4 regions of the Providencia sp. Marseille-Q8014 genome follow, and region 1 is predicted to be linked to each of the others. Evidence: predicted binding sites of a transcription regulator. Region 1 holds the regulator's gene; each other region holds the start of a gene.
The links. Region 1 encodes PurR, which represses purine synthesis genes. Its sites were predicted from a motif close to CANGCAAACGTTTGCNTG; they were not measured.

Region 1 (8,041 bases):
GCACAGCCGCACTACAGACGCCAACCGCCTGTAAAAAACGCAAAATAAGGAGTTGAGTCGCATCCGTTACCCATAAAATGCCTAAACAGCTCACAATGAATAACGATAAACCTGCGATCAATATCGGTTTGCGTCCCAGTTTGTCAGATAATGGCCCCCACAAAAGTTGTGCAAAGGCAAAACCAGCTAAGAAAATGCTCAAAGAAGCACTAATCGCACCTTCAGAAGTGTTTAATGCCGTTTGCATTGAACCAAATGCAGGCAGGTACATATCGATGGCTAAAAAACCAAGCATACTCAAACCAGCAAGGTAAAGCATAAAGCCTGGGGAGTTTTTTGTCGCAGAATTTGTCATGGAAGCTTACTTATCCAGAATTTACATAATTGTTAACAGAGACTCTATTTTATAGGTTGTATTTTTACATTGTGAAACGGTAATATTTGGAATCTGCTATCAAAATTTTTGAAGGGTATCATTATGTGGTCAGCTCATGCTCTAGAAGTTATTGATGCCGTTGCAAGAACGGGAAGTTTTAGTGGCGCTGCGGAAGAACTGCATCGTGTTCCTTCTGCAATTAGCTATACGGTTAAGCAAGTAGAGGAATGGCTTGCTGTACCTATCTTTGAACGTCGTCACCGCGATGTTGCCTTAACTGAGGCAGGGGAGATTTTCATCAAGCAAAGTCGCTCCGTTATCAAAAAAATGATACAAACGCGTCACCAATGTCAACAGGCAGCAAATGGTTGGCGAGGGCAGTTTAGTATCGCGGTAGATTGTATTGTCAAACCTCAGCGAACAGAGCAACTGATCTTAGATTTCTATCGTCATTTTCCTGATATCGAATTATATATTCATCCTGAAGTGTTTAACGGCGTATGGGATGCACTCGCCGATGGGCGTGTTGATGTTGCGATTGGTGCGACGCGCGCTTCACCCATCGGAGAGCGTTATAGTTTTCGTGATATGGGGTTTATGTCATGGCGTTGTGTGGCCAGTCCAAACCATCCTCTGGCACAGCTAAAAGGAAAATTGACAGACGATCAAATGCGCGAATACCCAAGTTTATGCCTTGAAGATACCTCACGTAACTTGCCGAAAAGAGATACATGGGCATTAGATAATCAGCGGCGTTTAGTGGTGCCTTTTTGGGAAAATGGTATGACATGTCTTGTTAATGGCTTATGTGTTGGCATGGTACCTGAGCACCGAGCAAAGCCCTTTTGTGATGAGGGGAAATTAGCCCAATTGCAGCTATCTCAGCCATTCCCTCCGAGTCCTTGCTGTTTAACGTGGGTGGAAAAGAATACATCACCGGCGTTGAGTTGGTTACTTGAATATCTTGGGGATAGTGAAACACTCAACGCCGAATGGTTAGCGCCTTAATTAACGACGGTAGTCAATAAATGGTCCGTCAGCAACAGAACGACGCTCAACTAGGCGAGGATGGACTTCAATCGTTTGTGCATCTTCGCGCTTGTTCACAATACGATCAAGCAGCATAGCGAATGCCATCTGGCCTAGACGCTCTTTAGGCTGGTGGATAGTCGTCAACGCGGGAGTAAAATAACGCGCATTGCGCACATTATCATAGCCAATGATAGAAATGTCTTGAGGAACACGCAATCCCATCTCATCCGCAGCGCAAATTGCGCCCATCGCCATAATGTCACCGCCACAGAACACGGCAGTAGGTTTTTGCTTATTGCTTAAGATCTGCATCATTGCTTTATAACCAGATTCTGGTTCAAAGTCGCCTTGCACGATCCATTCATCACGTAAAGTCACTTTCGCTTCTTCCATGGCTTTTTTAAAACCCGTCAGTCGACCAATACCGGTGTTGCGTTCTAAAGAGCCAGGGATCACGCCGATGTCACGGTGACCACGATCAATTAAATAACGACCTGCGAGGTAACCGCCATGAAAAGAGTTATCAATGATACTGTCGGTAAAATCACCACGGGAAGTGCCCCAGTCCATGACGACCATAGGAATATTGCGATAATCTTCCAGCATATGGATTAGTTTATCGGGATATTCAGAACACATGACGAGTAGCCCATCAACACGCTTTTGCGCAAGCATTTGTAAGTAAGCTTGTTGCTTACCTAAGTTATTATGAGAGTTACATAAAATAAGGGTATAACCTTTCTCATAGCAACTATTCTCGACTGACTCAATCACTTCAGCAAAATAAGGCGCCTCACTTGATGTCGCGAGTAGGCCAATTGATTTTGTATGATTAACTTTCAAACTACGAGCAACAGCACTCGGTGAATAGTTGAGTTCTTTTATCGCAGCCCAAACAGCCGCTTTAGTATCATCAGCTACGAAGCGCGTTTTGTTTATTACATGGGATACGGTTGTGGTGGAGACGCCAGCGCGCTTCGCCACATCTTTAATCGTTGCCATGGGAAAAAAAAACTCCTGACCAATAATCGGTCTTGTTATGAATTCTTATTAAAAAATTACCTAATATTACCTACATATTGAGGCATAGTGCCTTAACTGGCAATAATTTAGCGATTAGTTATCGATTTTGTCTGATCTAGCGCAAAAACAAAAGAAATAATTGATGTTATAACCTGTGATATAGACACTGGTTTTTATAAATCGTCATGTCATACTTATTTAACCATGTATAAGTTATGGTTATTTTGCTGGTTAACTGTTCGTTATGATGAGAGGGACTCATGGATACAGATTTTAAATTTGGACTATTAGCAGCGTTAGGTTCTTTGGCTGTGATCATTGCTTTTGCAGTACATATTTTTTAATTTTACTGTTTAATTAAAGGTGAAATTAAGAAGGGCGAGTATTGACTCGCCCTTTAGCTATTCTCTAAAGAAAATGATTAAGCGAGGTTTTCTTCAACGAATTTCCAGTTGACTAAGGCCCAGAAGTTCTCTAGGTATTTAGGGCGCGCATTACGGTAATCAATGTAATAAGCGTGTTCCCAAATATCGACAGTGAGGATAGGTTTATCATCACCAGAGATAGGGGTTGCCGCATTTGATGTATTCACAATAGCTAAGCTGCCATCGGTTTTTTGAACCAGCCAAGTCCAACCGGCACCGAAATTTTTAATCGCAGCATCTGTGAACTGTTGTTTGAATTCAGCGAAAGAACCAAAAGCTTTATTAATGGCTTCAGCAACTTTACCGGTTGGTTCTCCACCCGCATTTGGTGCTAAGCAGTGCCAGTAAAAAGTATGGTTCCAAACCTGTGCGGCGTTATTAAAAATACCCGCATCTGAAGTCTTGATGATCTCTTCCAGTGATTTACCTTCGAAAGCCGTACCTTTGACTAAATTGTTGAGATTAACAACATAGGTATTATGGTGTTTACCATAGTGATACTCTAAGGTTTCTTCCGAGATATAAGGTTCTAGCGCATTTTTAGCATAAGGTAGAGCGGGAAGTTCAAATGACATTGCGTACTCCTTGTTTGCGTTTAAAACAACACATATGGGTGTGGTGCTCATAAAAGTGAGCAAATAATTTAATACGTATATCTTGCTATGAGTTATACACGAACCGAACGTTCATGCGGTCTTGCTTATTCTTTAATAGATTAATAATAGCATGAGATGCTTGCCGAGTTATAGGCATGGATATTCTGCGTCATATATTACCAAATTTTTTCAACAAAAACACCTTAAAATCATAGAGATAATTATCTTAATCAATAGAGTTTAAGATCGCGCTTTTCTGCCTTGCTGAAGGAAGTTCGTGTAACTTAAAACGGGATTCTAGAAAAAATCCCTTTTTCCAGCTTGGAGTGCTATAGTAATACCCCTGTAAAACTGGCATATTGTATGAAACAATCACGTTTTAACATTCCGGTCAAATATTCTAGCTTAGTCGCCATCGTTGAGAAAATGGCTGACGATGGCGACTGACTGCAAATCAGCACCCATGTTCTAAGGAAGTAAAAATGACGACAATTGAAAGAATCGAGCGCCAAATTAAAGAAAACCCAATCCTTCTGTACATGAAAGGCTCTCCTAAGCTCCCTAGCTGTGGTTTTTCTGCTCAGGCAGTTCAAGCTTTATCTGCTTGTGGTGAACGTTTCGCTTATGTCGATATTCTGCAAAATCCAGATATTCGTGCAGAACTACCAAAATACGCTAATTGGCCAACTTTCCCACAATTATGGGTTGATGGTGAGCTAGTAGGCGGTTGCGATATCATCATGGAAATGTATCAGCGCGGTGAACTCCAGTCACTGATTAAAGAAACTGCTGATAAGTATCGCTCTGCGGATGAGACTCGTGCGGAGTAAGTATCTGCTTAGTTAAGAACGCCGAGTAAATCTAAAAAACCGTATTAGCCCCATAGGTTAAGCTAATGCGGTTTTTTTGTATCTTAAGGGGCTTAAGGGGGCGGGGTTACTCTTGCTCTGCGAGTGGCCAACCACCTAGCTTTTTCCATTTATTTACTAATTCACAGAACAACAGTGCGGTACGATTCGTATCATATAAGGCCCCGTGAGCTTGCTTGCCATCAAATGGAATACCCGCTGTCACACAAGCTTTCGCTAAAATCGTTTGTCCGAAAACCAGACCACTTAATGCCGCAGTATCGAATGTGGCAAATGGGTGGAATGGATTACGTTTTAAGCCTGCACGTTCAGCTGCATTCATGACAAAACTATGATCGAATGTCGCATTATGAGCAACAATAATGGCTCGATTACAATCGGTAGCTTTCATCCCTTTGCGTACCATTTTAAAAATAGCGTGCAAAGCGTCGTATTCACTAACTGCACCACGTAATGGGTTAGTGGGATCAATGCCGGTGAAGGCTAAAGCTGTTGGTTCTAAATTTGCTCCCTCAAAGGGTTCTACATGAAAATGTAAGGTCTCATCAGGGGATAACCAGCCGTCTTTATCCATTTTTAAAGTAATGGCGGCAATTTCAAGTAGGCCATCCGTTTTGGCGTTAAACCCACCCGTTTCCACATCAATGACGACAGGATAGTATCCTCTGAAGCGGTTAACGAGTGCATTGGGATTATTTTTATCAGACATTAGGTTTTTATATTAGGTTTCTGGTTAGTGGCTATTATGCCAAAGCCAAAAAAATTTTGCAGATAAACTAAAACTAGGCAGGAAGCACACTGCCTAGTGATTCACTCATCAAGGTAAATTAATTACCTAGGCCTTTACTGGCACTTTTATTTTCAATCAACTCGATTTTGTAGCCATCGGGATCTTCAACAAAAGCAATAATCGTGCTGCCCCCTTTTACAGGGCCTGCTTCTCGAGTGACGTTACCACCCGCGTGACGAATATCTTCGCAGGTTTGAGCAACATTATCGACACCAAGCGCAATATGGCCAAAGGCGGTTCCCATCTCGTAGCTATCAACACCCCAGTTATAGGTTAGCTCAATGACTGCACCTTCACTTTCGTCACTGTAACCGACGAATGCCAACGAATATTTATACTCAGGGTTTTCACTGGTACGCAGTAGACGCATACCCAAAACCTTAGTATAAAAATCTATTGAACGCTGCATATCTGTCACACGTAACATAGTATGTAGTAAGCGCATAAAGAACTCCCTTAAAAGTAACTAAGTGAAACTGAATCGTTTAACGATCAATATAACGCACCTATAGGATCGAACACAATGAAATAGGTTTATTTATTAACCAAATAGTAGATATAATCTAATTCATGGAGTATATCATTAATGGGTGTTTTTAGTTAGGTGATATCAATATGGCGGAGCAACTCGAGTTTTTTGAAATTCAAAGCCCTTGTCGTGGAATTTGTCAAACCAATGAACAAGGTTATTGTCGAGGCTGTTTTCGTTCGAGGGAAGAACGCTTTCAGTGGTTAAAATTTACAGATAGCCAAAAACGCAATATTCTACGTTTATGTCGCCAGCGCTACCTTCGTTCAATCTCGGTTAAAACACAAAAAGATGAGCCACCTTCAACGCAACAAGAGTTGTTTTAGTCGATATCTAAACTGAAATAGAGAGTAACTATTTTAAAAAGTAAATTTTATTCGAATATAATTAATTTCAATTCTAATTAATTCAAAAAAGTTAATAACCACACATATTCTTCAATTAAATTTTAGTTATTCAAAATAATTATTAAATAAAGTGTCAGTGATTAAAAATAGCATGATTTTAAGAATAACTATATTTAATTGTTTTTTAAGAAGTAATTTGGAATTGTCTTTTTTATTGTTAATTGTAATTACTATAAGGGTTAAAATAGATAGATTTGAAAGAAGAGTAAGGCTATTCTTATTAACAAGATAATTGAGAGTTCATATTAGTGAATAAAATGATATTTAATATATAAGAAAGTTGAATTTGATTTATGATGGAAATCACAAATCAAATGATTGACTATGACCATAAATGGGTATTTATCATGGTTATTTTTAATAATTAGTTGTCATAGCGAGAGGGAGTGAATATATAATTTAAAAAATAATTTATTGGTTGTATATTTGTTAGGCAGAATAGTGTTATATAAGGAGGGAACATTGGAGTCACAAATAGGAACTGATTTATCACGTGTGGTACGCATGTGGAGATCACTCATTGATCATCGTTTGAAACCGCTTAAGTTAACGCAAACGCATTGGATTACATTGCACAATATTAGTCAATTACCACCTGAACAGTCTCAAATTCAACTCGCAAAAGCTATCGGTATTGAGCAGCCATCATTAGTGAGAACACTTGATCAGTTAGAAGAAAAAAAACTGATATCTCGACACACTTGTGTCAATGATAGACGTGCGAAAAGAATAAAGTTAACGGAGGAGTCTGAACCTTTTATTAAGAAAGTAGATGAAGTTATTGATAACACACGGAAAGAAATTTTAGGCAATATATCTCAAGATGAGCTTGGTCAATTATCCGTTCTATTGTTAAAGCTAGAAAAAAATATCTTAAGATTACAAGGAGATTTGTAGTTAGAGTTTAATAATAAATTAAGTGTATTATTAGTGTTTCAATTATTACAGCAGAATTAATTTTCTATTTTGCTGGGGCCATTATTGTTCTGAGTTTTTGCTAAATAGATGTTTTTTGATATTTAATTATTGATTAAGCTTATTGTTTAGTAATAACTCGTTTTTAACTAAATTGACCAATTAAAGATGAAAAGTTATTCAAAGCGGTATTCATGACAAGCTTTAGTATTCATAAACTTTTGTAAGATTAACTGGTTTTTAAGGAATAAGTCACACAGAGCAAACAAACAATAAATCAAATAGGATTGGCAATTGATGGTGGTAAATCACTTATACATTATCAATCGGTTATTAGAATCCAAGATGATGTAAATACAAATTAGGTGAGTATATAGACAACTAGAGGTATGAAGAGGCTATACGGAAATAGTTTATAAATTCCCTAAGATAAAAAGTATGTTCACCGGTAGGGTACCGGTGAACATATACTCATTATTATTAACGTGGTGATACAGTGACTGTGCCGCCACTATTTGCAATCATGACACGTTGGCCAGAGCGGAAAACACTTGGATCTTGTTTTTGAACAACGACGATATTTTTACCGCTATCAAGACGAATTTCTAATTGTACACCTTGGCTCTTATTCAGCGCACCTTGAGCTTGTTGGCCGGCTAAGCCACCCGCAATTGCTCCCGCTGCGGTAGCAAGCGTTTTACCAGAACCGCCACCAATGGTATTACCCAATAGGCCGCCTAGTACTGCACCACCAATCGCACCGATAACATTTTCATCTTCACCAGCTTGGATGGTAATAGGGCGTGCATTCAATACAGTACCGTAAGTTACAGTCTGTACTTGTTTAGCGTCTTTAGCTGAAATAGTATCACCAGAAAGTGTACTGGTATTGACACAGCCAGATAATACAATGACTGCTACAACACCGACGAAAACTTTCTTAAGCATAATTACTCCTATGAGACTTGCTGTCTGTGGCACTAACATAGCATTGGATAGTTGTTTTAACCATATTCGCAATATGAATGTTACATTTGGGTCAAGTTAAAACGGGTATAAGACTACTGATTCTGATTTAA
Region 2 (8,041 bases), 1.3 Mb from region 1:
AGGGGTTACGTATCCCAGAGGATGTTGCGGTATTAGGCTATGACAATATGATCGGTGTAGGAGAGCTATTTTATCCGCCATTAAGCACCGTTGTATTGCCGCATTATCAATTAGGGCAACAAGCCGCATTACATATTATTGAGCAAAGGAAAAATAATGGGACACAATATGTCTCTTGTGATTTACTCGATAGGGAATCTCTTTAACGAGATAGGATCGCTCTGATATCAGCGATCCTCGCAGGTCATATCATTCAGCGACACTTTTTAGTGGCCACAATGTTCCTTTGATCAACTTTGCACTTTGGTTAATTGTAAACAGTGTCAAAGCCCGCTCGCCTTCTTGTGGATAAATTCGACTGGTAAAACACATTTCACCTTCATTAATAAATACTTCAAGGCTCGATCTATCAATAAAAGCACGTATGGTGAGATAGCGAGTTTGTGGGAGTGGGGCGCTACGGTAATCGCTGATGATATGTTCAGGATAGTGGCGGGATAAGGTTAATTGCTGTGTCTGTCCATCAATAAAAAACTGTGTACCGTTACCAAGCCAAAAACCAAATTTTTCAGCGGGACTGTTTTGTAAATCCCAAATTAATTCAATTTCACACGCGATAGCATCATGGTAAATCGGCAGCGTGCTATTTTTTTCCAGTGTACAAGCGGAGAGGTTAACTGCTTGTTGTCTTAATGATTGTAACTCTTTGATCGGATTGACCAGTACCTTTCCTTGGGCGTTTAACGTTAATTCTCTAGGTACAGTAAAGCTGCCTGCCCAGCCGTGCGCTTTTGTTGGCATATGGCTCTCCCACATATCCATCCACGCGATAGCAATACGGCGGCCATCTTCAGCTAAAAAAGTTTGTGGCGCATAAAAATCATGACCAAAATCGATTTCAGCAAAATGATTGGTTATTTCATAAGATTGATCGGGTGCCCAATTCCCGACGAGATAACCATTTTGAAAGCGATTTCGATATTGATGCCCAGATGGTTTTTTTCCTTGAGGAGAAAATAGTGTGATGAATTGCTCGCCTAACGGGAAAAAGTCAGGGCATTCCCACATATAAACATTTTTATCGTCTGTTTTAGCCAGTATTTGGTACTCTTCAGGCCAGTTCAGTAAGTCATCGGTGCTAAAGAGCAAAATTTGTCCTTGATCGAGACTATCTCTTGCGCCAACAACCATCCACCAGCGTGAATCCTGAAACCAAACTTTAGGGTCTCGAAAATGCATGTAACCTTCAGGCGAAGGGATCACGACGCCGTGTTTTTCAAAATGAATACCATCATGACTTATGGCCAAACATTGCGCTTGATAGATTTGGCTGTCATCTCCTGCATTGGATAACCAAATATGGCCAGTATAAAATAAGTATAACTTGCCTTCATCACTGACGGCTGATCCTGAAAAGCATCCATCACGATCATATTCATCACCAGGAGCAAGCGCGATAGGTTGATGTGACCAGTGGATCATATCTTTACTTGTCGCATGTCCCCAATGCATAGGTCCCCAGTCAGCGCTGTAAGGATGATGCTGGTAGAATGCATGATATAACCCATCATGATAAATGAGCCCATTAGGATCATTCAGCCAGCCGGCGTAGGTTGCAAGATGATATTCAGGATAAAACTGCCTGTTGAGAGATTGTCTCGCTATTTCAAGTGCTATCGATGCTTGGTGAATACGCTGTTTCATCATGGTTCCTTTCGTTACTAATGATTTCTATCTATACAATCGTTGTGGAATATTGGGTTATTTAATGGCGTGTGATTCGTATCATGTGATGGTGTGACCTAACGCACGCGTTACGAACTGTTTTTTATTTATACTCAATACAAATCATGTTAACGTTAACAAAAAGCAGTTTCTAGCATTAATTTGTTTTAATTGTGATGATTGCTAGTTGAGTCACTCATTGTCGAGATGGAGAGCCTATGAAAGTTTGGTCTTTAGGAGATGCAGTCGTTGATTTAATTCCTTTGCACAGTATGCAATATGAAGCTTGTGCTGGTGGCGCTCCTGTCAATGTTGCAGCGGGAGTTGCTAAGCTAGGACAGCCTAGCGGTTTTATTGGACGTGTTGGTGAAGATGCTTTTGGCCATTTTATGCAAAAGACGTTATTTGATATGGGGGTCGATACCCGTGCGATGGAATTTGATGAAAAATATCATACCAGCACCGTTTTAGTGTCTTTACAAGAAAATGGGGAACGTGAATTTTCTTTTTTAGTCTCGCCGTCGGCGGATCAGTTCTTAAGTCATAAAAATCTACCTGCATTTGAAAAAGCGATATTGCATTTTTGCTCATTGGCACTGGTGCATTCTGTGTGTCGCACTTCATTAATTGCGGCTATTGAGCAACTTAAACAAGCGGGGGGATTACTCAGTTTTGATATTAATATTCGTCCTCAAATGTGGTCAGATCCTATTGAAATGCATACAAGGGTCGACCAATTTGCTTATCAGGCGGATATACTGAAACTTTCAGAAGAAGAACTGTTGTGGTTGGTTGATGACCTTAGCTTAGATAATGCCATCGAGAAGCTTAAACGGTATCCTGCTCGTTTGAAAGTTATCACTCAGGGAGCCAAAGGCTGCATCGTTTTGACGCATAACCAACAAATAGGTATGAGTGCATTTCGGGTTGAAAGTGTTGATACCACAGGGGCGGGAGATGCATTTATGGCAGGACTGCTTGCAGCGATTGCTCAGGCTGGGTTAAGTGATAATGAGGAATATTTGATGAATATTATCACTCAAGCTACTGCTTGTGGGGCGCTAGCAACGACGCGTAAGGGGGCAATAAGCGCGGCGCCAACGCAGAAAGAGTTAACTCTGTTTATTAATCAGCAACCACCATTACATATTCGAGAGCTTTAAAACTAAGACTATATTAATGTGAATAGTGATGTTAATTAATTCAAATTAATAGATAAAAGCGTATGATACTGGCAGTAAAATTTTATCTGTAAAACATCTATTTTGGATTAATTATGCTACTAAGATCAGGGGTAGTATTAGCTATCTTTTCTTATATTCTTTGGGGGATCACGCCACTTTTTTACCGTTTATTACCTGGAGCAGAACCTTTAGAGTTATTGGCTCAACGTGTGATTTGGTCGATCCCTTTTTTATTACTGATCCGTCTGCTGATTAAAAATAAAACGGCTTGGCAACAAGTATGGGCGGATAAACGTTCGATAATTTTGTGCCTATTTAGTTCGGCGATTATGGCGATATCATGGGGCGCATTCACCTATGCTTTAACCCATGGGCAAGTGCTAGCCGCGAGTCTTGGTTATTTTATTAATCCTTTATTTTCCATTTTACTCGGCGTTGTTTTTTTACACGAAAGGCTTGTTGTCGCGGAAAAGATGGCGGTATTACTCATTTTTTCGGGCGTTTGCTTTCAAATTTTGCAGTATGGTGAATTACCTTTACTTGCATTGGTGATGGGCAGTGCTTTTGCGGTTTATGGTTTGATCCGTAAATTCATTCGGTTCGATGTTATTACTTCACTATTTATTGAAGCTATTTGGTTACTGCCTGTCGCTGGTGGGATCACGTGGTGGCTCTCTGTTAATGAGAGTAGTGCTGTAGCCGCAGGGGATTGGCAAATTAAACTACTCTATATGCTCGCCGCTCCTGTCACAATTATTCCATTACTGTTTTTTACCGCCGCAATTAAGCGCACGACATTGACGGTAATCGGACTGGCACAATATATTGAACCGACAATTCAATTTTTACTGGCGGTATTCTTATTTAATGAGCTATTTGATTGGGTAAAAGGAGTCAGTTTCTCATTAATTTGGTTGGGGTTACTCTGCTGCATTATTGCTTTATTGCATAAGCGTTACAACGAATACCATAAACGGGTTCCTTACGTTACTGGGCGCGATAAAACACCAAAACTGTAATGTATTATTTGAGATGGGAGAGATTGCTCAGATCTTTAGTGGTTAAAGCAAACGATTGCGTATATAATCTTCACCATTAAATTGGCATATTTGCATACAAGGTTATCTATCATGAATCAATTAGGTACAGCACTTTGTCCTTCTGCAACAAAAGTTATGTTACTCGGTTCAGGTGAGCTAGGAAAAGAAGTGGCTATTGAATGTCAGCGTTTGGGCATTGAGGTTATTGCGGTCGATCGTTATGACAATGCGCCTGCAATGCACGTTGCTCATCGTTGCTATACCATTAACATGTTAGATAGCGATGCGATTCGCCAGCTGGTAGCGCAAGAAAAACCCGATTTTATTGTTCCAGAAATTGAAGCCATCGCGACAAAAACCCTTGTGGAATTAGAACAGCAAGGACAAAAAGTGGTGCCTTCTGCACATGCTGTTTATTTAACAATGAACCGTGAAGGCATACGTAAACTTGCAGCAGAAGAACTGGGTTTGCCCACTTCAGATTATCGGTTTGTTGAAACGCAAACTGATTTTATCAATGCTGCCAATGAGATAGGTTTTCCATGTATTGTGAAGCCAGTCATGAGCTCTTCAGGTAAAGGACAAAGTGTCATTCGTTGTGAACAAGAGCTCGAATCTGCATGGCACTACTCACAAGAGGGTGGGCGCACCGGTCAAGGGCGTGTGATTGTTGAGAAAATGGTGCATTTTGATTTTGAAATCACCATGTTAACGGTCAGCGCAAGTGACGGTATTCATTTTTGTGCACCTGTTGGGCATCGCCAAGAAAAAGGTGATTATCGTGAATCATGGCAACCACAGCATATGAGCGAAAAAGCGTTGCAAAATGCGCAGGAGGTCGCTGCAAAGATTGTTACGGCATTAGGTGGATATGGTTTGTTTGGAGTCGAGTTATTTGTATGTGGTGACGATATCATTTTTAATGAAGTTTCTCCCCGACCACATGATACTGGAATGGTCACACTCATCTCACAAAATTTATCCGAGTTTGCTTTACATGTGCGTGCATTTTTAGGCTTACCTATTGGCATGATCCGCCAATATGGACCCAGTGCATCAGCGGTTATTTTGCCTGAATTACATAGTCAAAATATTGTTTTTTCAGGGCTTAAACAAGCGCTGGGTTCTGATATTCAATTGCGTCTATTTGGAAAACCTGAAATAGCAGGAACTCGCCGTTTAGGGGTTGCACTCGCAATAGCTGATTCGATTGATAATGCGCTCGATATGGCGAAAAAAGCGGCTCAAACGGTTAATGTGAGTGGTTAACGAAAAGCCACAATGTATGAGTGAATAAATTGTGGCTTGGTATTAGCTCATTAGTGATTATCTTGTATGATCATGGCAGCACCGCGTTCAGCGATCATGATTGTTGGTGCGTTGGTGTTGCCACTTGGAATTTCAGGCATAACAGAGCAATCAATAACACGGAGTTTGTTGATACCATGAACTCGTAAGCGTAAATCAGTAACAGAGGTTGCTGCGTCTTTTCCCATACGGCAACTACCAACGGGGTGATAGACCGTTTTACAGAAATTACGTACAAACTCTTCTAATGCCGCATCATCATCGCGGACTTGTGCTGGTGGCATCAGTGTTTCTTTACTGACTGCTTGCAAAGCTTCTGATTCAAGAACTTGCAAACCGAATTTGACGGCACGCTTACAACCTTCCATATCTTCTGGAGAAGCTAAGTAGTTGGCATGAATTTTCAGAGGGGCTTGAGGATCTTGACTACGTAGCAGTAATTCCCCGCGTGATTTCGGCTGTAAATAGCCCACTTTTAAGGTAAATCCATGTGTAGCGGGAAGCGGCTCGCCAGGAACATCATCCCAACTATCGAGAATAGGTAAAAAATGGATTTGCACATCTGGGCGGCCTTGACCACAGCTATCGATAAATGCAGCGCCTTCGAGTACGTTCGAGGCTAATAAACCACTGCGAAAAGCGAGCCATTGAAATCCATGCTTCAAGGCATTAATCCCTTGATCTGCCCCGAAAAGGCTAATGGGATCTTTGGTTGTGACATTAATAGACATATGTAGATGGTCATGGAAATTCTTGCCAACAGGAAGATCCACGATAGTTTCAATACCGAGCGTACTAAGATGATCTTGTGGACCAATCCCTGATAACATTAATAACTTAGCGGAGCCCATTGCGCCGGCACAGATAATAACTTCTTTCTGTGCGAATGCTTCTATTTCATGACCATCGTTTCCTTGATAAGCCACTCCTACCGCTTCCCCATCACGAATAATGATACGGTTAACTTGTTTATTGAGTTTTACAGTGAGCTTATCGCTTTGAGCTACACTTTTGAGGTATGTTTTTGAAGTGCTGGCTCTCTCTCCATTTTTAGTCGTTGTTTGATAGAAACTGACCCCTTGTTGGCTTTCACCATTAAGGTCGCTGACATAGGGTAGGCCCTGTTCTTGGGCTGCCCGAATAAATGCCATGGAAAGAGGGTGACGATAACGATTTTCACTGACAGGCAGAGGGCCTGAGGTGCCGTGATAGCTATCAGATAAACTTTCATTTTGTTCTGCTTTTTTAAACCAAGGTAGAACGTCTTGATAGCTCCAGCCATCACAGCCATAGACTTGGGCCCAGTTATCATAGTCTTGTTTTTGGCCTCGAATATAAATCATGCCATTGACCGAGCTGCTACCGCCAAGGACTTTGCCTTGTGCTATCTGCATTTTTCGATTGTTTGCATGAGGTTCAGGCTCGGTTTCATAAGGCCAGCTCTTTTGAGCAATAATTTTGGCAACGCCCGCAGGCATACGGATATACAGATGATTGTCATTGCCGCCGGCTTCAAGGAGCAAAACCCGTGATTGTGTTTCTTTGATAAGGCGTGCGGCAATAACACATCCCGCAGAACCTGCTCCAACAATGATGTAATCATAATTGTTATTATTCATAGATTCCCCTGACGAAGTGACATTTTTGTCATCATTGAATTTCGTTTTATTAACAATAACTCTTTATTTTATTAACGTGTGAATAATATGATGTTTATGTGAGGTGGTTCAAATTGGCTACTCGGAAATGGCTTATTGAAGCTATTATTCTGTTGTTTTTTCTCATTAATGTAATTCTTAAAATTGTATTTCTCTTATTATCATTAATAAGTAAATGAATTTATTGGGGGAATTTTTCCATGATCTGATTGGCTCATTTTCATTCTATTCTTAGTTTAACGATCAGTAATACCCAGTATATTGAGGTCAACTTATTTAGCTCTAAAAAGAAATAAAAATGATTAAACGTTTAATAGTTATGTTAATCGTGATACCCGCGATATCATTTGCCAATTCATTGTCGGAACAATTTGCTCAGTTTCTGGAGCAACCTGATAAACCATTAAACTGTTTTGAAGCCGATTCTGCCTATCGTTATTGTTTAAAAAACCAGCCTAAACAGGGCGTAATTGTGATTGACCGGCAGGGGAATGAGGTTTACCAACCTTATTATTTTGATAATTGGCCTGATGAAGCTCAGGAGGGGGTTTATCGTATTCGACAGGGCGACAAAATTGGTTTTGCTGACGCAAAGACAGGAGATATTGTCATCGCCGCAGAATATGATTGTGCTTATCCATTTGAAAATGGTATCGCGAATGTGGGGATAGGCTGCAAAACTGAAACGGCTGGTGAACATAGCTGGTGGACTGGCGGTCAATGGAAATGGATTGATTTGAATGGTCGCACGGTAAAGCCCAATCACTAAATGATGATAGCGATGTTTATATTGCTTCTACGTAACAAATTGTTTTATTTTTGTCATTTCAATTAATATGATTAACTTATTGATAATAAATGTTTATTGTTAAGTAAATCACACTTCTGCGGTCTTTTTTCTTCTAATAAAACCATTCACAGTGAAAATTTGACCGCTTAATTTTGTATGTAACCGCTCACGCTTACTTTAGCCATTCTTAAATAGATATTTTCTACCATATAAACCATGGCAGAGCTCAAACTTTTTCTTAACACATGGTGATAACGGCTGCCAAAAACAGACTTAACTGCGACAACATTACGCTCTTTCAAATTAGTTTGTCCTTGATAAGTCAATAAAACACGA
Region 3 (8,041 bases), 1.2 Mb from region 1:
ATTACCCAATGCTTTACTGTTCATCGCGGAACACTCAATATGCCAGCCAGGGCGACCTAAGCCCCATGGTGATTCCCAGCTAGGCTCACCTTCTTTTGACATTTTCCATAGTACAAAATCCATTGGGTTACGTTTAACATCAGCAACCTCAACACGCGCCCCTGCTTGTAGTTGTTCTAGATCTTGACGAGATAATTGCCCATAATCTTTATCTGTTTTCACCTCAAACATCACATCACCGTTTTCTGCCACATATGCATGGCCACGTTTGATCAGTAAGTCAGTGAGTTCAATAATTTCTTTAATATGCTGTGTTGCGCGAGGTTCACTATCAGGTCTTAGGATATTGAGAGCATCAAAATCCTTGTGCATTTCAGCCAGCATGCGAGTCGTTAACGCATCAACTGTTTCATTATTTTCAGCAGCACGTTTGATAATTTTATCGTCAATATCCGTCACGTTACGTACATAAGTGAGGTCATAACCCAGATAGCGTAAATAACGGCTAATGGCATCAAAAGCCACAAATGTACGACCATGACCAATATGACACAAATCGTAAATGGTGATACCACACACGTACATCCCTATTTTCCCTGGGTGAATGGGTTTAAACTCTTCTTTTTGGCGACTCAGTGTATTAAAAATCTGTAGCATCTGGACTATTCCGTTAAATGTGTACGTGTTTATCACCCATATACTCGACTCACTCCCAGTTACTGCGCGACGGATAGCATTCGCTCATCCTATGCTAGTATTTCGGAAGCTGCTCGCGATAGACCTATCGTGAATTCGCATCTCAAACTCTTTGGAGTATCGCTGGTTCAAGCTATTAAGGGATATTTCAATAAATATAAGGTATCTACCTACAAAATAGAATGATATTGAACCCTGAACACTATCAGAATGCAAGAAATACACATGATCTTTGTCATACTATCGCTATCGTTCAACGCATTGATAACCTAGACAGTGACTTCAAGTCGGGTTTTATCTGTGATATAAACTTCCTGACAACCACGCCTTCAACAGAAGGCGCAATAAATACAATTATTCAGGATAGCTATTATGGTGACTTTTCATACCAATCACGGTGACATTGTTATTAACACTTTTGACGATAAAGCTCCAGTAACCGTCGAAAACTTTTTGAATTACTGCCGTGAAGGTTTCTACAATAATACCATTTTCCATCGTGTCATTAACGGTTTCATGATCCAAGGCGGCGGTTTTGAACCTGGCATGAAACAAAAAGCAACAAAAACACAGATCAAAAACGAAGCTAATAACGGCTTAAAAAATAATCGTGGTACTTTAGCCATGGCTCGTACTAACGATCCACACTCAGCTACAGCACAGTTTTTCATTAACGTTGTTGATAACGACTTCCTTAACTTCCGTTCAGAACACCCTGATGGTTGGGGCTACTGTGTATTTGCAGAAGTTGTTGAAGGTATGGACGTTGTTGACAAAATCAAAGGGGTTTCAACAGGTCGTAGTGGTTTCCACCAAGACGTTCCACGCGAAGATGTTGTGATTGAAAAAGTGACTGTTAGCGAATAATTCGACGCATAATATGTCCACTTATATCATTGCAGACCTGCATTTGAGTGAAGATGAACCGGCGATTACCGCCGGTTTTATGAATTTTATTCACCAACAAGCTATTAATGCCGACAGCCTGTATATCCTCGGCGACTTTTTTAATTATTGGATTGGTGATGACGATAAGACTCAGCTCCATCAACAAGTGGCTGAAGCCTTAAAAAGCCTTACTGACCGTGGTATCCCTTGTTACTTTATTCATGGAAACCGTGACTTCTTACTAGGCAAACGTTATGCCAAGCAATGTGGCATGACGATACTTAACCAAGAAACATTGCTTGAACTTTATGGTCAACGCGTGTTGATTTTGCATGGCGATACACTGTGTACCGATGACCAAGCTTATCAACGTTATCGTCAAAAGGTCCACACACCATGGATCCAACGTGTATTTTTAACTTTACCTCTATTTATCCGCCGACGTATTGCTGAAAAAATGCGTAAAAATAGTCAATATGCTAGCAGTATGAAAACCGAATCAATTATGGATGTCAATCAGCAGGCCGTTATTGCAGCGTTAGAACACTATCAAGCGGACTGGATGATACATGGTCATACCCATCGCCCCGCTATTCATGAAATTGATGTCGCTGATAAACGTTATTATCGCGGCGTTTTAGGTGCATGGCATCATGAAGGCTCAGCATTTGTGATAAATGAACAAGGTATTGAGCTCATTTTTTTCCCTTTTTAATCTCTGATACGGTGACTCAGTAAATTGCTCAACTCGCATTCGTTTGCTGATATTTTAACCACGCAAACGTTTTCCTTAGCGAGTTACCATGATATGATCGGGGCAATTCATTTTTCCCACCTCACGGTGAAAATTTATTAACCACAGGGATTACACAAAATGACTGCTCAATCTGCGGCAAAAATCGCTATTGTTATGGGTTCTAAAAGTGATTGGACAACCATGCAACACGCTGCCGATGTCTTAACCGAGCTGCAACTGCCTTTCCACGTTGAAATTGTCTCAGCACATCGTACCCCCGACAAACTATTTTCCTTTGCGGAACAAGCAAAAGAAAATGGCTTTGAGGTGATTATTGCAGGAGCCGGCGGAGCCGCTCATTTACCGGGTATGCTTGCAGCAAAAACCTTAGTTCCTGTGTTAGGTGTTCCAGTACAAAGCGCTGCGTTGAGTGGTGTCGATAGTCTCTACTCTATTGTACAAATGCCTAAAGGTATCCCTGTGGGTACACTGGCAATCGGTAAGGCCGGTGCTGCAAATGCGGCACTACTGGCCGCACAAATTCTTGCGAATACTGATAAGGCGCTATTTGCTCGCTTAGCCGCTTGGCGTGAGGCGCAAACGAATGATGTGCTTAACAACCCTGATCCTCGGGAGGCACAATGAAACCCGTCTGTGTCCTTGGTAATGGTCAATTAGGCCGCATGTTGCGTCAAGCAGGTGAACCGCTTGGTATTGCTGTATTTCCTGTTGGGTTAGATGCGGAACCTGAAGCCGTTCCCTATCAACAAAGTGTTATCACCGCAGAAATTGAGCGCTGGCCTGAAACACCACTGACTAAAGAGCTAGCACTTCATAATGCCTTTATTAACCGAGATATTTTTCCTCGTTTAGCAGATAGATTTCCACAAAAAAGCCTCTTTGATTCGCTGGGTTTAGCCACCGCACCTTGGGCTTCTCTTGACGCTAAAGCGCAATGGCCTGAACTCTTTGCAACCCTCGGTGATTTCTTGATCGTCAAACGTAGAACGGGTGGCTATGATGGCCGTGGTCAATGGCGTGTTTCACCCGGTAACGAAGCGAATCTACCCGATGAAATCTATGGGAACTGTATTGTCGAGCAAGGTATCCCTTTTGATGCAGAAGTATCCGTTATTGGCGCTCGTAATCGTGCGGGGGAGTGTGTATTTTATCCCATCACTCATAACCTACATCAAGAAGGTATCTTACGCACCAGTGTCGCTTTCCCCAACGCGAACCATTCACAGCAGCAACAAGCTCAGGCTATGTTAAGTGCTGTCATGAATGAGCTAGATTATGTTGGTGTTATGGCAATGGAGTGTTTTGTCGTTGGTGATAAATTACTTATCAATGAATTAGCTCCACGTGTGCATAACAGTGGTCACTGGACCCAGAATGGTGCCTCTATCAGCCAATTTGAATTGCATTTACGCGCTATTTTAGATTTACCAATGCCATCGCCAACAGTATTTAATCCTTCTGTTATGGTGAATTTAATTGGCACTGAGCTCAATCAACAATGGTTAAGTTTACCGTTAGTTCATCTGCACTGGTATGAAAAAGACGTTCGTCCTGTTCGTAAAGTTGGTCATTTAAACCTGACTCACAGCTGCCCAACTGAGCTTGCTGACAGCCTAAATTCGCTAGTAGAGCTGTTACCAAATGAGTACAAAAGTGGCATTGACTGGGCGAAAGAAAAATTAAACTGGTACTACAGCCAATAAATAGGGAAAATAGCGCCATACGATGCCCGATATTTTCGGGCATTTTGCATTTATATGGCTGCTTTTTTTACGAAAAGGCAGAGTTACTGGAGTTGACATGGCCGCGACAGATTCCCCATCCTTATTTAGCCCACTCTATCAGTGGAGTATCCTCATTCTTTTAGGGATGGTTTATTTTTTAGCCACTGCAACCACCTTTACGTCATTGGGTGTTGTCCTCCCCAGTATGATCGAAGAGCTGAAATGGAGCTGGACAGAAGCAGGGTTTGGTTTCACCTTATTAGGGTTAACCTGTGGTCTTGCAAGTTTCCTGCCCTCCTTGCTTATCCGAAAAATCGGCGTTCGCCTGACACTCCTTCTCGGTACGCTGATCTTTATTGCCGGTTTTTATAGTTTATATTCAACAGAAACCATTAACCGCTATTTTCTTGGCACAGCACTCATTGGTGTGGGTTTCACTTTACTGGCGACCGTTCCTGGAACCTATGTGCTTTCTCGCCTATTTGAAAAGCAGTCATTAGCCTTTGGTTTATATTTTACGATTGGTGGATTGGGTGGTGTCGCTGGGCCTTGGATCTATTTTTATGCATCAAATCAGTTAGGTTCGTGGCGTATGCATTGGGTACTCTGCGCTGTTTACCTTGGCATTGTGACATTCATTACCCTGTTAGCATTGCGTGAAGGTAATCGAGAACGAGAACATGCTAAACATGTGATGCAAAAACAGGTTAGCGACGGCAGTAAACCGATTTATCGCACTACAGAGGTATGGACAGTACGTCGTGCTTTGCGCACTTGGCAGTTTTATTTAATAGCAGCAACCTATACTTCATTTTTATGGTGCGGTATTACGGTTAACAGTTTCGCGGTTGCCCATATTGAAGAGCGCGGCTTTGGTATCACTATTGCCGTTTCATTACTCAGCACAATGGCTTTTGTTAACGCATTTTCAAGATTTATTGGTGGTGCCGTTGGAGAATGGTTGGAGCCCAAAAAACTGTTAATTGTTAGCCTGATCATTATGGTATTTGGGGTTATTTCATTAAGTATCGCAACCTCATGGTTATGGTTGATATTATTTGTGCTCTGTGTCGGTATCGGCTATGGCATGACTTTCTTAGCCTCCAGCGTTTTATTATCCAATTATTTTGGTCGTGGCCCCTATTTAGAGTTATTTTCCGTGGTGAATTTAATTTCTACTGTGGCGTGTTTAGCGCCATTTATTGCGGGTGCGATTAAGGATTATACAAGTAGTTTTACACCTGCATTTCTTATTATCGCCGCCCCTGTTGTCGTGATCCTCATGCTAACGTTAATGATGAAACCGCCTGTTTTATCCGCTAAAAAATGATGCCATTTATCACTGTAAGTCGTGAGTAATAAAATAAAAAAGCTCGGGCTACACCCCGAGCAAAAAAATCAAAATAGACAAGGAAAATTAAGGATTTAACAACGCAGGTACCTTTAATAAGATAAATTCATTATCATCCGCTTGATTAGGGTCACGGCTCGATGAAAATGGATAGTTATTATCATTACCGACAATAATATGTTCACTATCGACAACATCAACATTTTCAATCGTAAAGAATGGGAAAGTGAATACGCCATTATTCAACGGTTTCTTTGCCATTCCTTGCGGGTCTTTTATATTCATTAAATCGATATAGGCTTGCTTATCAACCGGTTTGCCTTGATTGGTATCCGAAAACTCAATACGATAAACACGCTTAAACTTCGCTAGTTGACTAAAACAATTTTGCGTCTCTGTGGTACTTTCAGGACAGGCTTTATCGGCTGTGCCTTCTCCATTATCACGCTCAATAATCAAACCGTGTGTATCATCAATCATATTGAAATCGCCGATGGCATTTTGATTATCTTCAAAGACATATAACCAACTACGTCCACTCCATTGCTGTTTTTTCACATCAAATTCAAGGATACGAGCGGCACGCTTGCCATCGACATTTTCATAATCTTGTTTCTCTTCATCCCAAATAGCCCCTTCAAGCATAGGGTATAGCTTAGTGCCATCTGGTGATGAGGCCATGCCTTCAAAACCTTTTGAACGGTTGACTTGAAAATGAATTTTATCCGTAGGTTTAGCAGGCGTGGTAACTTGATAGTGATCAGGTGAAATCACTTTTTTGCCATCAACGTGAGTTTCAAATAATGCGAGAACTTTGCCATTGAGATCCATCTTAATTAAATAAGGACCAAACTCATCCCCTACCCATAATGCGCCATCCGCAAATTGAAAGCTTTCAGGATCAAAATCACTCCCTGTTAGATAACGCTTATCTGTACTTTCATTCATGATATGAAATGGAATGATTTTATCCGGATCGTGGAAGAAAACAGTATTGAGTGGATTGGCTTGGCCGGTTTTAAAATCAATGTCGTATTGAGTTAAATACAGCATCGAGTCTGGTGAATTAACCTTATTGCCATAACCATTGTCGGTCAGTACCCAATAGGTGCCATCGGCCATACGTTTAATACCGGAATGTCCCTGTCGAGGTTGACCTTTAATCGGTACATGCATCCCAGTTGGACGATCGGCAGACTTCCCTTCAACCTTACCGAGTTCGTCAATACGATTTCCTGTCGTATATTTTCCGCTAACCTGTAAATCTAGTGGTGCATCAGTGGGCGCTGGTACTGTAGAATTGACCGATAAAATAGCGTGTCCTGCTAGTGTTGCAGAGACTTCTTGTTGAGCATACCCTGTGTTGGAAAATGCAATCAATGTTGCAAGTAACGATAATGTACGTAATTTTATGGTGCGGCGAGGCTGCATTATTATGTTCCCATCAAATAGTTAATCATTTATTGACTCGGGAATCATAAGCAGGATAAATGACAATTTAGTGATGGAATTAAGACAGTTATTTGAACGGCTTCTTACTCCTGCACTAGTCAAAAATAAGAAGCCGTATTCATAAAATAAATTAGCTATTTGGCATGCGACGATGTTGATTGCCAGTGCCTAACAAACGAATGCCAAGCCAGCTACCACAAATCGATAGCAGTAGCGCTGCACATAATGGCAATAATAACCACATTGACCACTCTGGCTGCCAAGGAAAATCAAACACTTTGGTTTGTAATAACCATAAAGCAACCTCTGCACCAAATGCCGCCGCAAGTCCCGCCATTAAGCCAAGTAAGGCAAATTCACTCCATAAGGTACGACGCATCAATTTTTTACTTGCCCCTAACGTGCGATAGACCACTAACTCGCGTTCTCTTTGGCTCATTCCGACTTGAATTTGCGCTAATAAAAGTAGTAAACCACAGAAAATCACGAGTACTACCATGACTTCAAGCGCTTGACTTACTTGTTGTAAAATTTGCTGGATTTGTGCGATCAAGGCACCAGTATCTAATACATTGATAGTAGGATAGTTACGGCTCAAATCCGTTAACAATTTGCCATTGCCATCATAGTAAAAACTGCTCATCCATGTCGCGGGGATATCGTTTAAAGTCTCCTCTGAGAAGATAAAGAAAAAGTTCGGTCGCAAACTTTCCCAGTCAACAGTACGAATGCTACTGACTGTTGCACTAAAGACTTGAGCTCCCGCATTAAACGTCAGTTTATCCCCTATTTTGATTCCTAGCTGTTTCACCACAGTTTGTTCAATGGAAACTTCTCCCTCTTTAGGCGGCCACGTTCCTTCATTCACCACATTGGCGTCAGGTAGAGAGGATTGCCATGTGAGGCTTAATTCACGTCGCACCGTATTATTGTTAGGGTCTCTCTCATCAGCCCACTCTATTGCAGAGGTATTATTTATTTCAGACAAACGAGCTAATACTACCGGATAAAACTCTGTCGGCTTCACTTGGTGCTTCGCTAACAGCTCTGTCACCGGTTTTATCTGTGACTCATTCATATTAATTAGAAAATAATTGGGGCTGTCTGCTGGCAGTTGCTGCTGCCATTTATCCAATAAATCCCCCCTCACTAAGATCAATAGTGCCAGTAACA
Region 4 (8,041 bases), 2.2 Mb from region 1:
GTCGGGCAAGAAGAGATACAGCAGCGTATAGGCTTATCCAGCGGCACGATTAATATTGGGGTTGCAGGCAGTATTGCGCGTTCAGTGATGCCAAAAGTGATTATTCAATTCCATCGTGACTTTCCAAATATCAAAATTCGGATTATGGAAGGACAACTCTTGACGATGTTACCTCAGTTACGCCAAGGTGAGCTCGATTTCACTGTAAATACGTATTATCCCGGTAGCCTAGATGCGGAATTCAATTTTGAACGTTTAATGAGCAAGGAATACAAGGTGATCATGCGTAAAGATCACCCAATGAAGCATGCCACCTCATTAGAGCAGCTCACCCACTGTGATTGGACGATGCCAACACCGAAAGGCACTTACTATAAGCAACTGTCTGAGGTGTTCTCTAGGATGGATAAACCGATGAGCTTTAGTGTGACGTGTGAAACCTTGATCGGTTGTATGAGTTTAGTGGCGCAGAGTGATTTCTTGACGATAGTGTCTATCGATACTATTGATGACCCTCTATTTGAACAACAATTCATTGCGCTCGATCTCGCTGAAAAGCTTCCTTATGCGACTTTTGCTCTTGTACGACGTCGGGATCATACGTTATCGCCAGCAGGTGAACATTTGGCGAGATTATTCCGTATCTACTGTCACGATAGAGATGATGGTCACGTGTATTCATAAAAAACAAAAAATAATCTGTAATTAGGGCTGTTCAGTTGTATGAATAATGATTAAAGTGAATTTAGTTAATAACAACGAGGAAACGGTATGCTGTATATCTTCGATATGGGTAATGTGATTATTGATATCGACTTTAATCGTGTATTTGATAAATGGTCAGAACTCAGTGGAATACCGTCTGAGCAAATCAAGTCGCGGTTTACTTTTGGGAATATCTTCCAACAACATGAATGTGGCAAAATCTCAGATATCGAATTTGCAGAAATGTTATGTGAAGAACTTGGCATTACACTCAGTTTTGAAGAATTCGCGGAAGGCTGGCATGCGATATTTATGTCAGTAAGACCAGAAGTGATTGATATCATGGAACGCCTTCGTGAACAGGGGCATCGTGTGGTTGTTTTATCTAACACTAACCGCCTACACCTTGATTACTGGCCTGAACATTATCCTGAAATTGCAGCTTCCTCAGACTTTTTATACTTATCTCAAGACCTGGGGATGCGCAAACCTGATCCAGCTATTTACCAATATGTTCTTGAATCTGAAGGGTTTGATGCAGCTGATGCTATCTTCTTTGATGATGTCGAGGACAATATTAAGGCTGCCGAAGCATTAGGTATTAAAGGTGTCCATGTCGTGAATAAAGACACGGTACCTGAATATTTCCGCACTTATGACTTCAGTGCTGAAGTCGAATAATTGATGAATTATCACCATGGAGTAACCTAAACTGTTACTCCATATTTTTGTCGAGTTATCATGATTGCATTAATACAGAGAGTCGCTCATGCAGCAGTGGTTGTTGATGAGCAGGTGGTTGGTCAAATTGATTCTGGGTTACTTGTTTTGCTCGGTGTTGAAAAAGATGATGATGAACAAAAAGCAAAACGGTTGTGTGAAAAAGTACTTGGCTATCGGATTTTTAGTGATGAACAGGGAAAAATGAACCTGAATGTTCAACAAGCGGGTGGGAGCTTATTAGTTGTCTCTCAATTTACATTGGCAGCTGATACTAAAAAAGGAATGAGACCTAGTTTTTCTGGGGGAGCTGAACCTACGCGGGCTGAACAATTATATGAATATTTTGTTGAGCAAAGTCGCCAACAAGGTGTGATCACTGAAACAGGGCAATTTGCCGCGGATATGCAAGTCAGCCTGACCAATGACGGTCCTGTGACTTTCTGGTTGCAAGTCTAATTCTACTATTAAGGGGGAGACTATGTACCATCTGCGTGCACCGAAAGATGAAGCGGAATTTGATGCTTATTACCAGTTCCGCTGGGAGATGTTACGTAAACCCTTTAATCAACCATTTGGTTCTGAAAAAGATGGTTATGATCTTACCGCTTACCATCAAATGGTTGTTGATGATAAAAATCGTATCTTAGCTATTGGTCGGCTTTATATTAATGCCGATAACGAAGGCGCGATTCGTTTTTTAGCGGTGAATCCAGCAATGCAAGGAAAAGGGCTGGGTAAACTCATTTTGATGGCGTTAGAATCAATTGCGCGGCAAGAAAGTGTCAAACGTATTGTGTCGAGCGTCCGAGAAGAAGCCGTTCCCTTTTTTCGTAAGATAGGCTTTGAAAGCCGAGGTCTGATTGCCGGTGAGCTCAAAACACCTGTTCGTCACTATTTAATGATCAAACCGATCGAGACACTTGACCAGATCCTTCATCGCCCTGATTGGTGTGGAGAGTTACAACAAGCTTGGTATAAATATATCCCATTAAGTGAAAAAATGGGGGTTCGAATTGAACAATATACAGGGCAAAAGTTTATTACCACTATGCCAGAAGCTGGCAACCAAAACCCTCACGAAACGATTTTTGCAGGAAGCCAATTTTCGTTAGCCACCCTGACAGGTTGGGGATTGATTTGGTTATTAATGCAAGAGCATCAACTCGGTGGTGATATTGTATTAGTGGATGCCAATATTCGTTATAGCAAGCCAGTGAGTGGTAGACCCACCGCTATTGCGGATATGTCGCAAATGAGTGGTGACCTTGACCGTCTTGCGAGAGGGAGTAAAGCAAGGGTAAAACTTGAAGTGACAGTGAGTGGAACTAACGGCGAGGCGGGGGCCGTTTTTAGCGGTGTGTATATGGTGTTACCTGTTGAGAAAACAGTAAAGTCACTGTAATGCCTTTCGTATATACTGATTTTAAAGGCAGGCCAAGCGTGATCGCTGGCCTGCCTTGTTATTTATTGAGTAATCAGCGCGGGAATTTGCTCATTTGTTGGCAAAATATTCGTGGGAATAGCGTCGGGAGCCGTAGCAGGAGCGGGCTGAGGCTCCATCGGTGAGGCCTCATTTTCAACTGATGAGGTGACGACGCCTTTCACAACGGTTCGATACATCTGTTTCCCTTGTAATGGTATTGCCACTAATTCACCATTTAAGCTGCTAGCTAATGATGGTGCTAACAAGTCACCTTGCAATGAGGCATCAAAATCACCCACGATTTGAGATGGGAAGCCTTGCCAACCCCATTGATTTAAAGCGGAAAGCTCAATATTAGTCCCTGAGGCTCGGAGTAAAAAGGGGATTTTTTTAGGGGATTGCTTGACTAATAACCCTAACTTCACCAGCCCTTTGTCTGTGCTTGTAGTGAATGAAGCCGCAGCAGAACTTTGACCACTTTGGCGTAAGTCCATATAAGGCCGACGTATCATGACTTGATTGATGGTTCCACTATCGGCATTAAAGGTGGCCTTGCCACTCCAAATCCCCCATTGTTTTTGTTTAATAAGGCTGACGTCTTCTATTTTGCCGCTCAGTGCAGTGAATTCGAATGGGAAACTAGGGGCAATATTCATCAATAAAGACTGCGATAAGGTAAATTGTTTGATCGTTAAGCCGGATAACCAATCAGGTGAGGGTTGGCTGAAGAAGTGTAGCCAATTTTCAGGCAAGGTATATAAAATACCGGCTAATTTGCCGTCATTGAGTGTCAGCGTTTTATTATTACGTTGCCATACACCATTAAGGCTAAATACCCCTTTGTAATAATAACCTGAAAGTTTCTCGATATTGAGGTTATCGCCTTGAAGGTTGAGATTGCCAATCAGCGTATCAAGTTGTTGATCATTAATAACGAGTTGATTAATGCTGAAATTAATATGACTTTCTGGGCTACTCCAACTACTTCTGACCCAGTCAAGGTGGTCGATTTCAGTATTGAGCCCTGAAATTGCCCAATCTTTTCCTTGGATATCCACATTAGTGAGAGCGACATTTTTCAAGGACACTGTACGGTGACTATTGAGAGCCTGATTTAATGAAGCAAAGGGAATATTATTTTGCCAACCAACTTTGTCCATGACTAAAGAATCAACTGTGATGGTGCTGTCCGTTAACACCTTTCCTGAGCCTTTAATATAACCATTATTGAGGTAGCCACTGGCTTGAGTAAATTCAGTAAGATTTTTTTCGAGCTTACCGGTGACTGCAACCGTTTTTAATGGTAACTCATTAATATTCAATTCTTTTGTGGTAAATCGAAAGTCTCCGTAGCCGAAAGGATGGTTAGTCGTGGGGTGCCATGGTGTAATGCCACCCGTAAAGCCAAATACGTTGAACTTATTATTTGCTTGATTTAGTTGAATACGGCTATTTTCAAATTGCAGGATATTGGCATTTAAAGGTATTGGCGTGGCAGTCTCTACAGATGAGATATCTAAATTCCCTTCGGTGATGACTAATCGACGAATGGCGGTGCCACTCAATAAATTACGCCAGTTTATATCAACAATCATTTGCTTAGCATCCAAAGTCATATCTTTATGACGTGACACAATGTTGACGTCTTGAAAGATAAATTCTCCAGCATTGGCAAACTCATGCCCCATGATACCCACTTTAATATCATAATCAGTGAATTTACTTAACAACTGACTGGCATAGGATGCACCCCAGCGTGTTTGCAGCCCAGCGTAAGTAAATATAACCACTAATAACAACAGTAGTAAAAGGGTCGTGATGAGCTTAGTTAACCACCTCATGGTTTATCTGCCTCTCCATATATTGGATTGTTTGGATGAAAGCGCTGCCGGGTAAATGACTAAGATAGAATACAGAATAACCGCCAGTGTATTCAACTCTGGCGGTAAATGATAGGTTACTTTTCGTGAGGGAAAATTAAATTCAGAATAATTGCAGTTAAACCGCCTGCCGCGATACCGGATGAAAATAAAGTTTTCAGCCAGTCCGGCGCAAACTGTAAAATCAACGGCTGCTGCGAAACCCCCATTCCGACGGCAAGGGATAATGCAATAATCATGATCGCTCGACGATTAAGTGGTTCACGGGAGACAATACGTACGCCAGATGCCGCGATGGTTCCGAACATCACAATTGTTGCTCCGCCAAGTACAGGCTCAGGGATCTGTTGTACAAAACCGGCAACAGCTGGGAATAACCCTAATAAAACAAGCATTAACGCTACGATATAGCCGACATAACGGCTGGCGACGCCAGTAAGCTGTATCACCCCATTATTTTGACCAAAACAGGAGTTAGGGAAAGTATTGAAGACGGCAGATACCATCGAGTTCAAACCATTCGCTAAGACGCCACCCTTAATTCGCTTCATATAGATTGGACCACGTACCGGTTGTTCTGAAACATCGGATGTTGCCGTAATATCACCAATCGTCTCTAAAGAGGTCACCATAAATATTAGCATCAGCGGAATTAACAGATTCCAATCAAACGACAACCCATAATAAAACGGCTCAGGTATCGTTATCATGGATTGTTCCGCGTTTGTCTCTTGAGCTGTGGGTAACATATCTAACCACCAAGCAGCAATATAACCAATTGCCATGGCGATAACTAAAGAGGCAACACGCAAGTAAGGATTTTTTTGGCGGTTAAGTAAAATGATAACAGCCAACACAATACCCGCTAGCAATAAATAATCAGGGGAACCGAAAGTATTATCAGAAATTGCGGTATGACCACCACCAATAGACGTTAATCCGACTTGAATGAGTGATAAACCAATTATCATGACAACAACACCCGAAACGAGAGGAGTAATTACCCGTCGTGCTAAATGTAGGAAGCGAGAGAGTACCACCTCAGTGAGCGCTGCAACCAGTAGTGTGCCAAAAAGTGCTGCCATCATCGAAGGAATATCAGCACCACCTTGTTTAAGTGCAACCCCTCCCATAATCAAAGGTGCAACAAAGTTAAAGCTTGTACCTTGTATTGAGAGTAACCCCGACCCCACAGGACCCCATGCTCGGATCTGTATTAAAGAGGCAATACCAGAAGCAAATAGAGACATGCTAATAATACGCTGAGTGTCATGCGCTGGAAGCCCCAATGATTGGCAAATGAGCATTGCCGGGGTGATCACTGCAACAAACATCGCTAAAAGATGCTGTCCAGCTGCAAATAATGCTTGGGGGAGAGGAGGTCGGTCTTCTAATCGGTAAATGAGTTCACTTTTAGGTGCGACGTCAACAGCCTGTTTTTGAGATACTTCGGTGGTCATTTTGGTCTTTCTCTGCCAACAAAAAAAGCATTGTAAAGCGACTAATTTAAAAAGCAATCGTTTGCGCGAAAAATATTTCTTCATTGTTAGATAAGGAATGTCACATTTTTATATGTTTTAACTTGTGTTTATCGCCAATTTTTTTTCTAATTCAGTTACCTGCTTTTGGCGTTTTAAGGAAGAAATTAACGTCTTACTAGTTTTAAATAATATTAACAACAGACGAGGTACATAAATGTATCATCTCGATGTCTACGGTACGCTTGTGGCAGCTACCCTTGTGCTATTGCTCGGACGTAAACTTGTAAAAACAGTTCCTTTCCTAGAGAAATATACTATCCCTGAGCCTGTTGCAGGCGGGTTGCTGGTCGCTTTTAGCTTATTAGTGATCAAGCAAGTATTCGATTGGAGCTTATCTTTCGATTTATCATTACAAGAACCGATGATGTTAGCCTTCTTCGCGACAATCGGTTTAAACGCAAACTTAGCCAGCTTGAAGGCTGGTGGTAAGGCACTCTTTATTTTCATCTTTGTGGTTGTAGGCTTACTGCTAGTACAAAATACGGTTGGTATTGCCTTAGCGGAATTACTTGGTCTTGATCCTCTTATGGGGCTGCTTGCTGGTTCGATTACCTTATCAGGTGGTCACGGTACCGGAGCTGCATGGGGTAAGATCTTCACTGAAAATTACGGTTTCCAAAGTGCAACTGAAGTTGCGATGGCATGTGCAACATTTGGTTTGGTACTCGGTGGATTAATCGGCGGTCCAGTTGCACGTTTCCTGATCCGCAATATTCCTACGCCAGGTACTGGGGATGATGATAAAGATGTCCCTACTGCTTTTGAAAAACCGCAATCAGGCCGTATGATTACTTCGATGGTACTGATCGAAACGATTGCTATGATCGCGATCTGTTTAATGGCAGGTAGCTATATTGCAGAGTTATTAGCGGGCACAGCGTTTGCTCTACCTAAATTCGTTTGTGTGCTATTTGTGGGCGTTATTTTAAGCAACAGCTTATCTATTGCGGGTTTTTATCGTGTATTCGACCGTGCGGTTTCTGTTGTCGGTAACGTGAGCCTTTCCCTATTCCTTGCGATGGCACTGATGAGCCTGAAACTTTGGGAACTGGCATCTCTAGCAATCCCAATGTTAGTGATCTTGGCTGTTCAAGCTTGTGTGATGGCAGGCTATGCCATTTTCGTGACCTTCCGTGTGATGGGTAAGAACTATGACGCAGCGATATTGGCGGCAGGTCACTGTGGTTTTGGTCTAGGTGCAACACCGACAGCAATCGCTAACATGCAGGCAGTAACGGATAGATTTGGTCCATCTCATCTTGCATTCTTAGTTGTTCCAATGGTTGGTGCATTCTTTATTGATATCGTCAATGCGATTGTGATCAAACTGTATTTAATGTTACCGGTATTTCCTTCAATAACGGGATAACAGATAAAAATAGATAAAGGTAAATAGCAGGTATTGCCGTGAATTTATTCACGGCAATTTTCGTTTATAGGGCACATAATAAATAATGAAATTAGCGCGATGTGTGTAACAGGCTCATCTGATGTAGCGCTGAAACAAGCTCATTTTCATAATGGTCAAGTGTTTCAGGGTAAGAGGTATCACTGTTGGAAGGTGAGAAATTAACCTCAGATAGCTTAATTTCTAAATGAGATTCTGTGGTACGCATATGAATACCTTGCAAAACTTGTTGCAACTGCTCCGCAGCTCTTCCACCACCTCGATTGGCATAACTGACCATTAAGGCAGGTTTGTTGTTCCACTCTTTATACAAATGGTCTATCGCATTTTTTAGTGCGGCTGGATAGCCCCAGTTATATTG

Region 2: purT (formate-dependent phosphoribosylglycinamide formyltransferase) is a predicted target of PurR. The motif match lies at 3,973-3,990, and genes of this name have one in related genera.
Region 3: purE (5-(carboxyamino)imidazole ribonucleotide mutase) is a predicted target of PurR. The motif match lies at 2,359-2,376, and genes of this name have one in related genera.
Region 4: gltS (sodium/glutamate symporter) is a predicted target of PurR. The motif match lies at 6,242-6,259, and genes of this name have one in related genera.

Annotation. Positions count from the first base shown of each region.
Region 1 is NZ_CBCOPT010000001.1:2,511,544-2,519,584, reverse strand. It holds gene punC (purine nucleoside transporter PunC) at 1-355, opposite strand, end outside; gene punR (DNA-binding transcriptional activator PunR) at 479-1,384, shown strand; gene purR (HTH-type transcriptional repressor PurR) at 1,385-2,410, opposite strand; gene cydH (cytochrome bd-I oxidase subunit CydH) at 2,692-2,775, shown strand; gene sodB (superoxide dismutase [Fe]) at 2,853-3,431, opposite strand; gene ACWPW6_RS11045 (Grx4 family monothiol glutaredoxin) at 3,935-4,282, shown strand; gene rnt (ribonuclease T) at 4,389-5,030, opposite strand; gene gloA (lactoylglutathione lyase) at 5,149-5,556, opposite strand; gene ACWPW6_RS11030 (DUF1289 domain-containing protein) at 5,727-5,966, shown strand; gene slyA (transcriptional regulator SlyA) at 6,510-6,944, shown strand; gene ACWPW6_RS11020 (outer membrane lipoprotein) at 7,443-7,910, opposite strand.
Region 2 is NZ_CBCOPT010000001.1:1,188,371-1,196,411, forward strand. It holds gene ACWPW6_RS05145 (LacI family DNA-binding transcriptional regulator) at 1-206, shown strand, start outside; gene ACWPW6_RS05150 (glycoside hydrolase family 32 protein) at 250-1,704, opposite strand; gene ACWPW6_RS05155 (aminoimidazole riboside kinase) at 1,944-2,888, shown strand; gene rarD (EamA family transporter RarD) at 3,002-3,928, shown strand; gene purT (formate-dependent phosphoribosylglycinamide formyltransferase) at 4,040-5,218, shown strand; gene ACWPW6_RS05170 (GMC family oxidoreductase) at 5,269-6,876, opposite strand; gene ACWPW6_RS05175 (WG repeat-containing protein) at 7,214-7,684, shown strand.
Region 3 is NZ_CBCOPT010000001.1:1,308,380-1,316,420, reverse strand. It holds gene cysS (cysteine--tRNA ligase) at 1-657, opposite strand, end outside; gene ppiB (peptidylprolyl isomerase B) at 1,069-1,563, shown strand; gene ACWPW6_RS05680 (UDP-2,3-diacylglucosamine diphosphatase) at 1,577-2,299, shown strand; gene purE (5-(carboxyamino)imidazole ribonucleotide mutase) at 2,459-2,965, shown strand; gene purK (5-(carboxyamino)imidazole ribonucleotide synthase) at 2,962-4,044, shown strand; gene ACWPW6_RS05665 (MFS transporter) at 4,142-5,395, shown strand; gene ACWPW6_RS05660 (esterase-like activity of phytase family protein) at 5,483-6,847, opposite strand; gene ybbP (putative ABC transporter permease subunit YbbP) at 6,999-8,041, opposite strand, start outside.
Region 4 is NZ_CBCOPT010000001.1:304,026-312,066, forward strand. It holds gene ACWPW6_RS01310 (LysR family transcriptional regulator) at 1-684, shown strand, start outside; gene yihX (glucose-1-phosphatase) at 772-1,386, shown strand; gene dtd (D-aminoacyl-tRNA deacylase) at 1,447-1,884, shown strand; gene fabY (fatty acid biosynthesis protein FabY) at 1,907-2,830, shown strand; gene ACWPW6_RS01330 (AsmA family protein) at 2,893-4,692, opposite strand; gene ACWPW6_RS01335 (uracil-xanthine permease family protein) at 4,809-6,191, opposite strand; gene gltS (sodium/glutamate symporter) at 6,427-7,641, shown strand; gene ACWPW6_RS01345 (NADPH-dependent FMN reductase) at 7,733-8,041, opposite strand, start outside.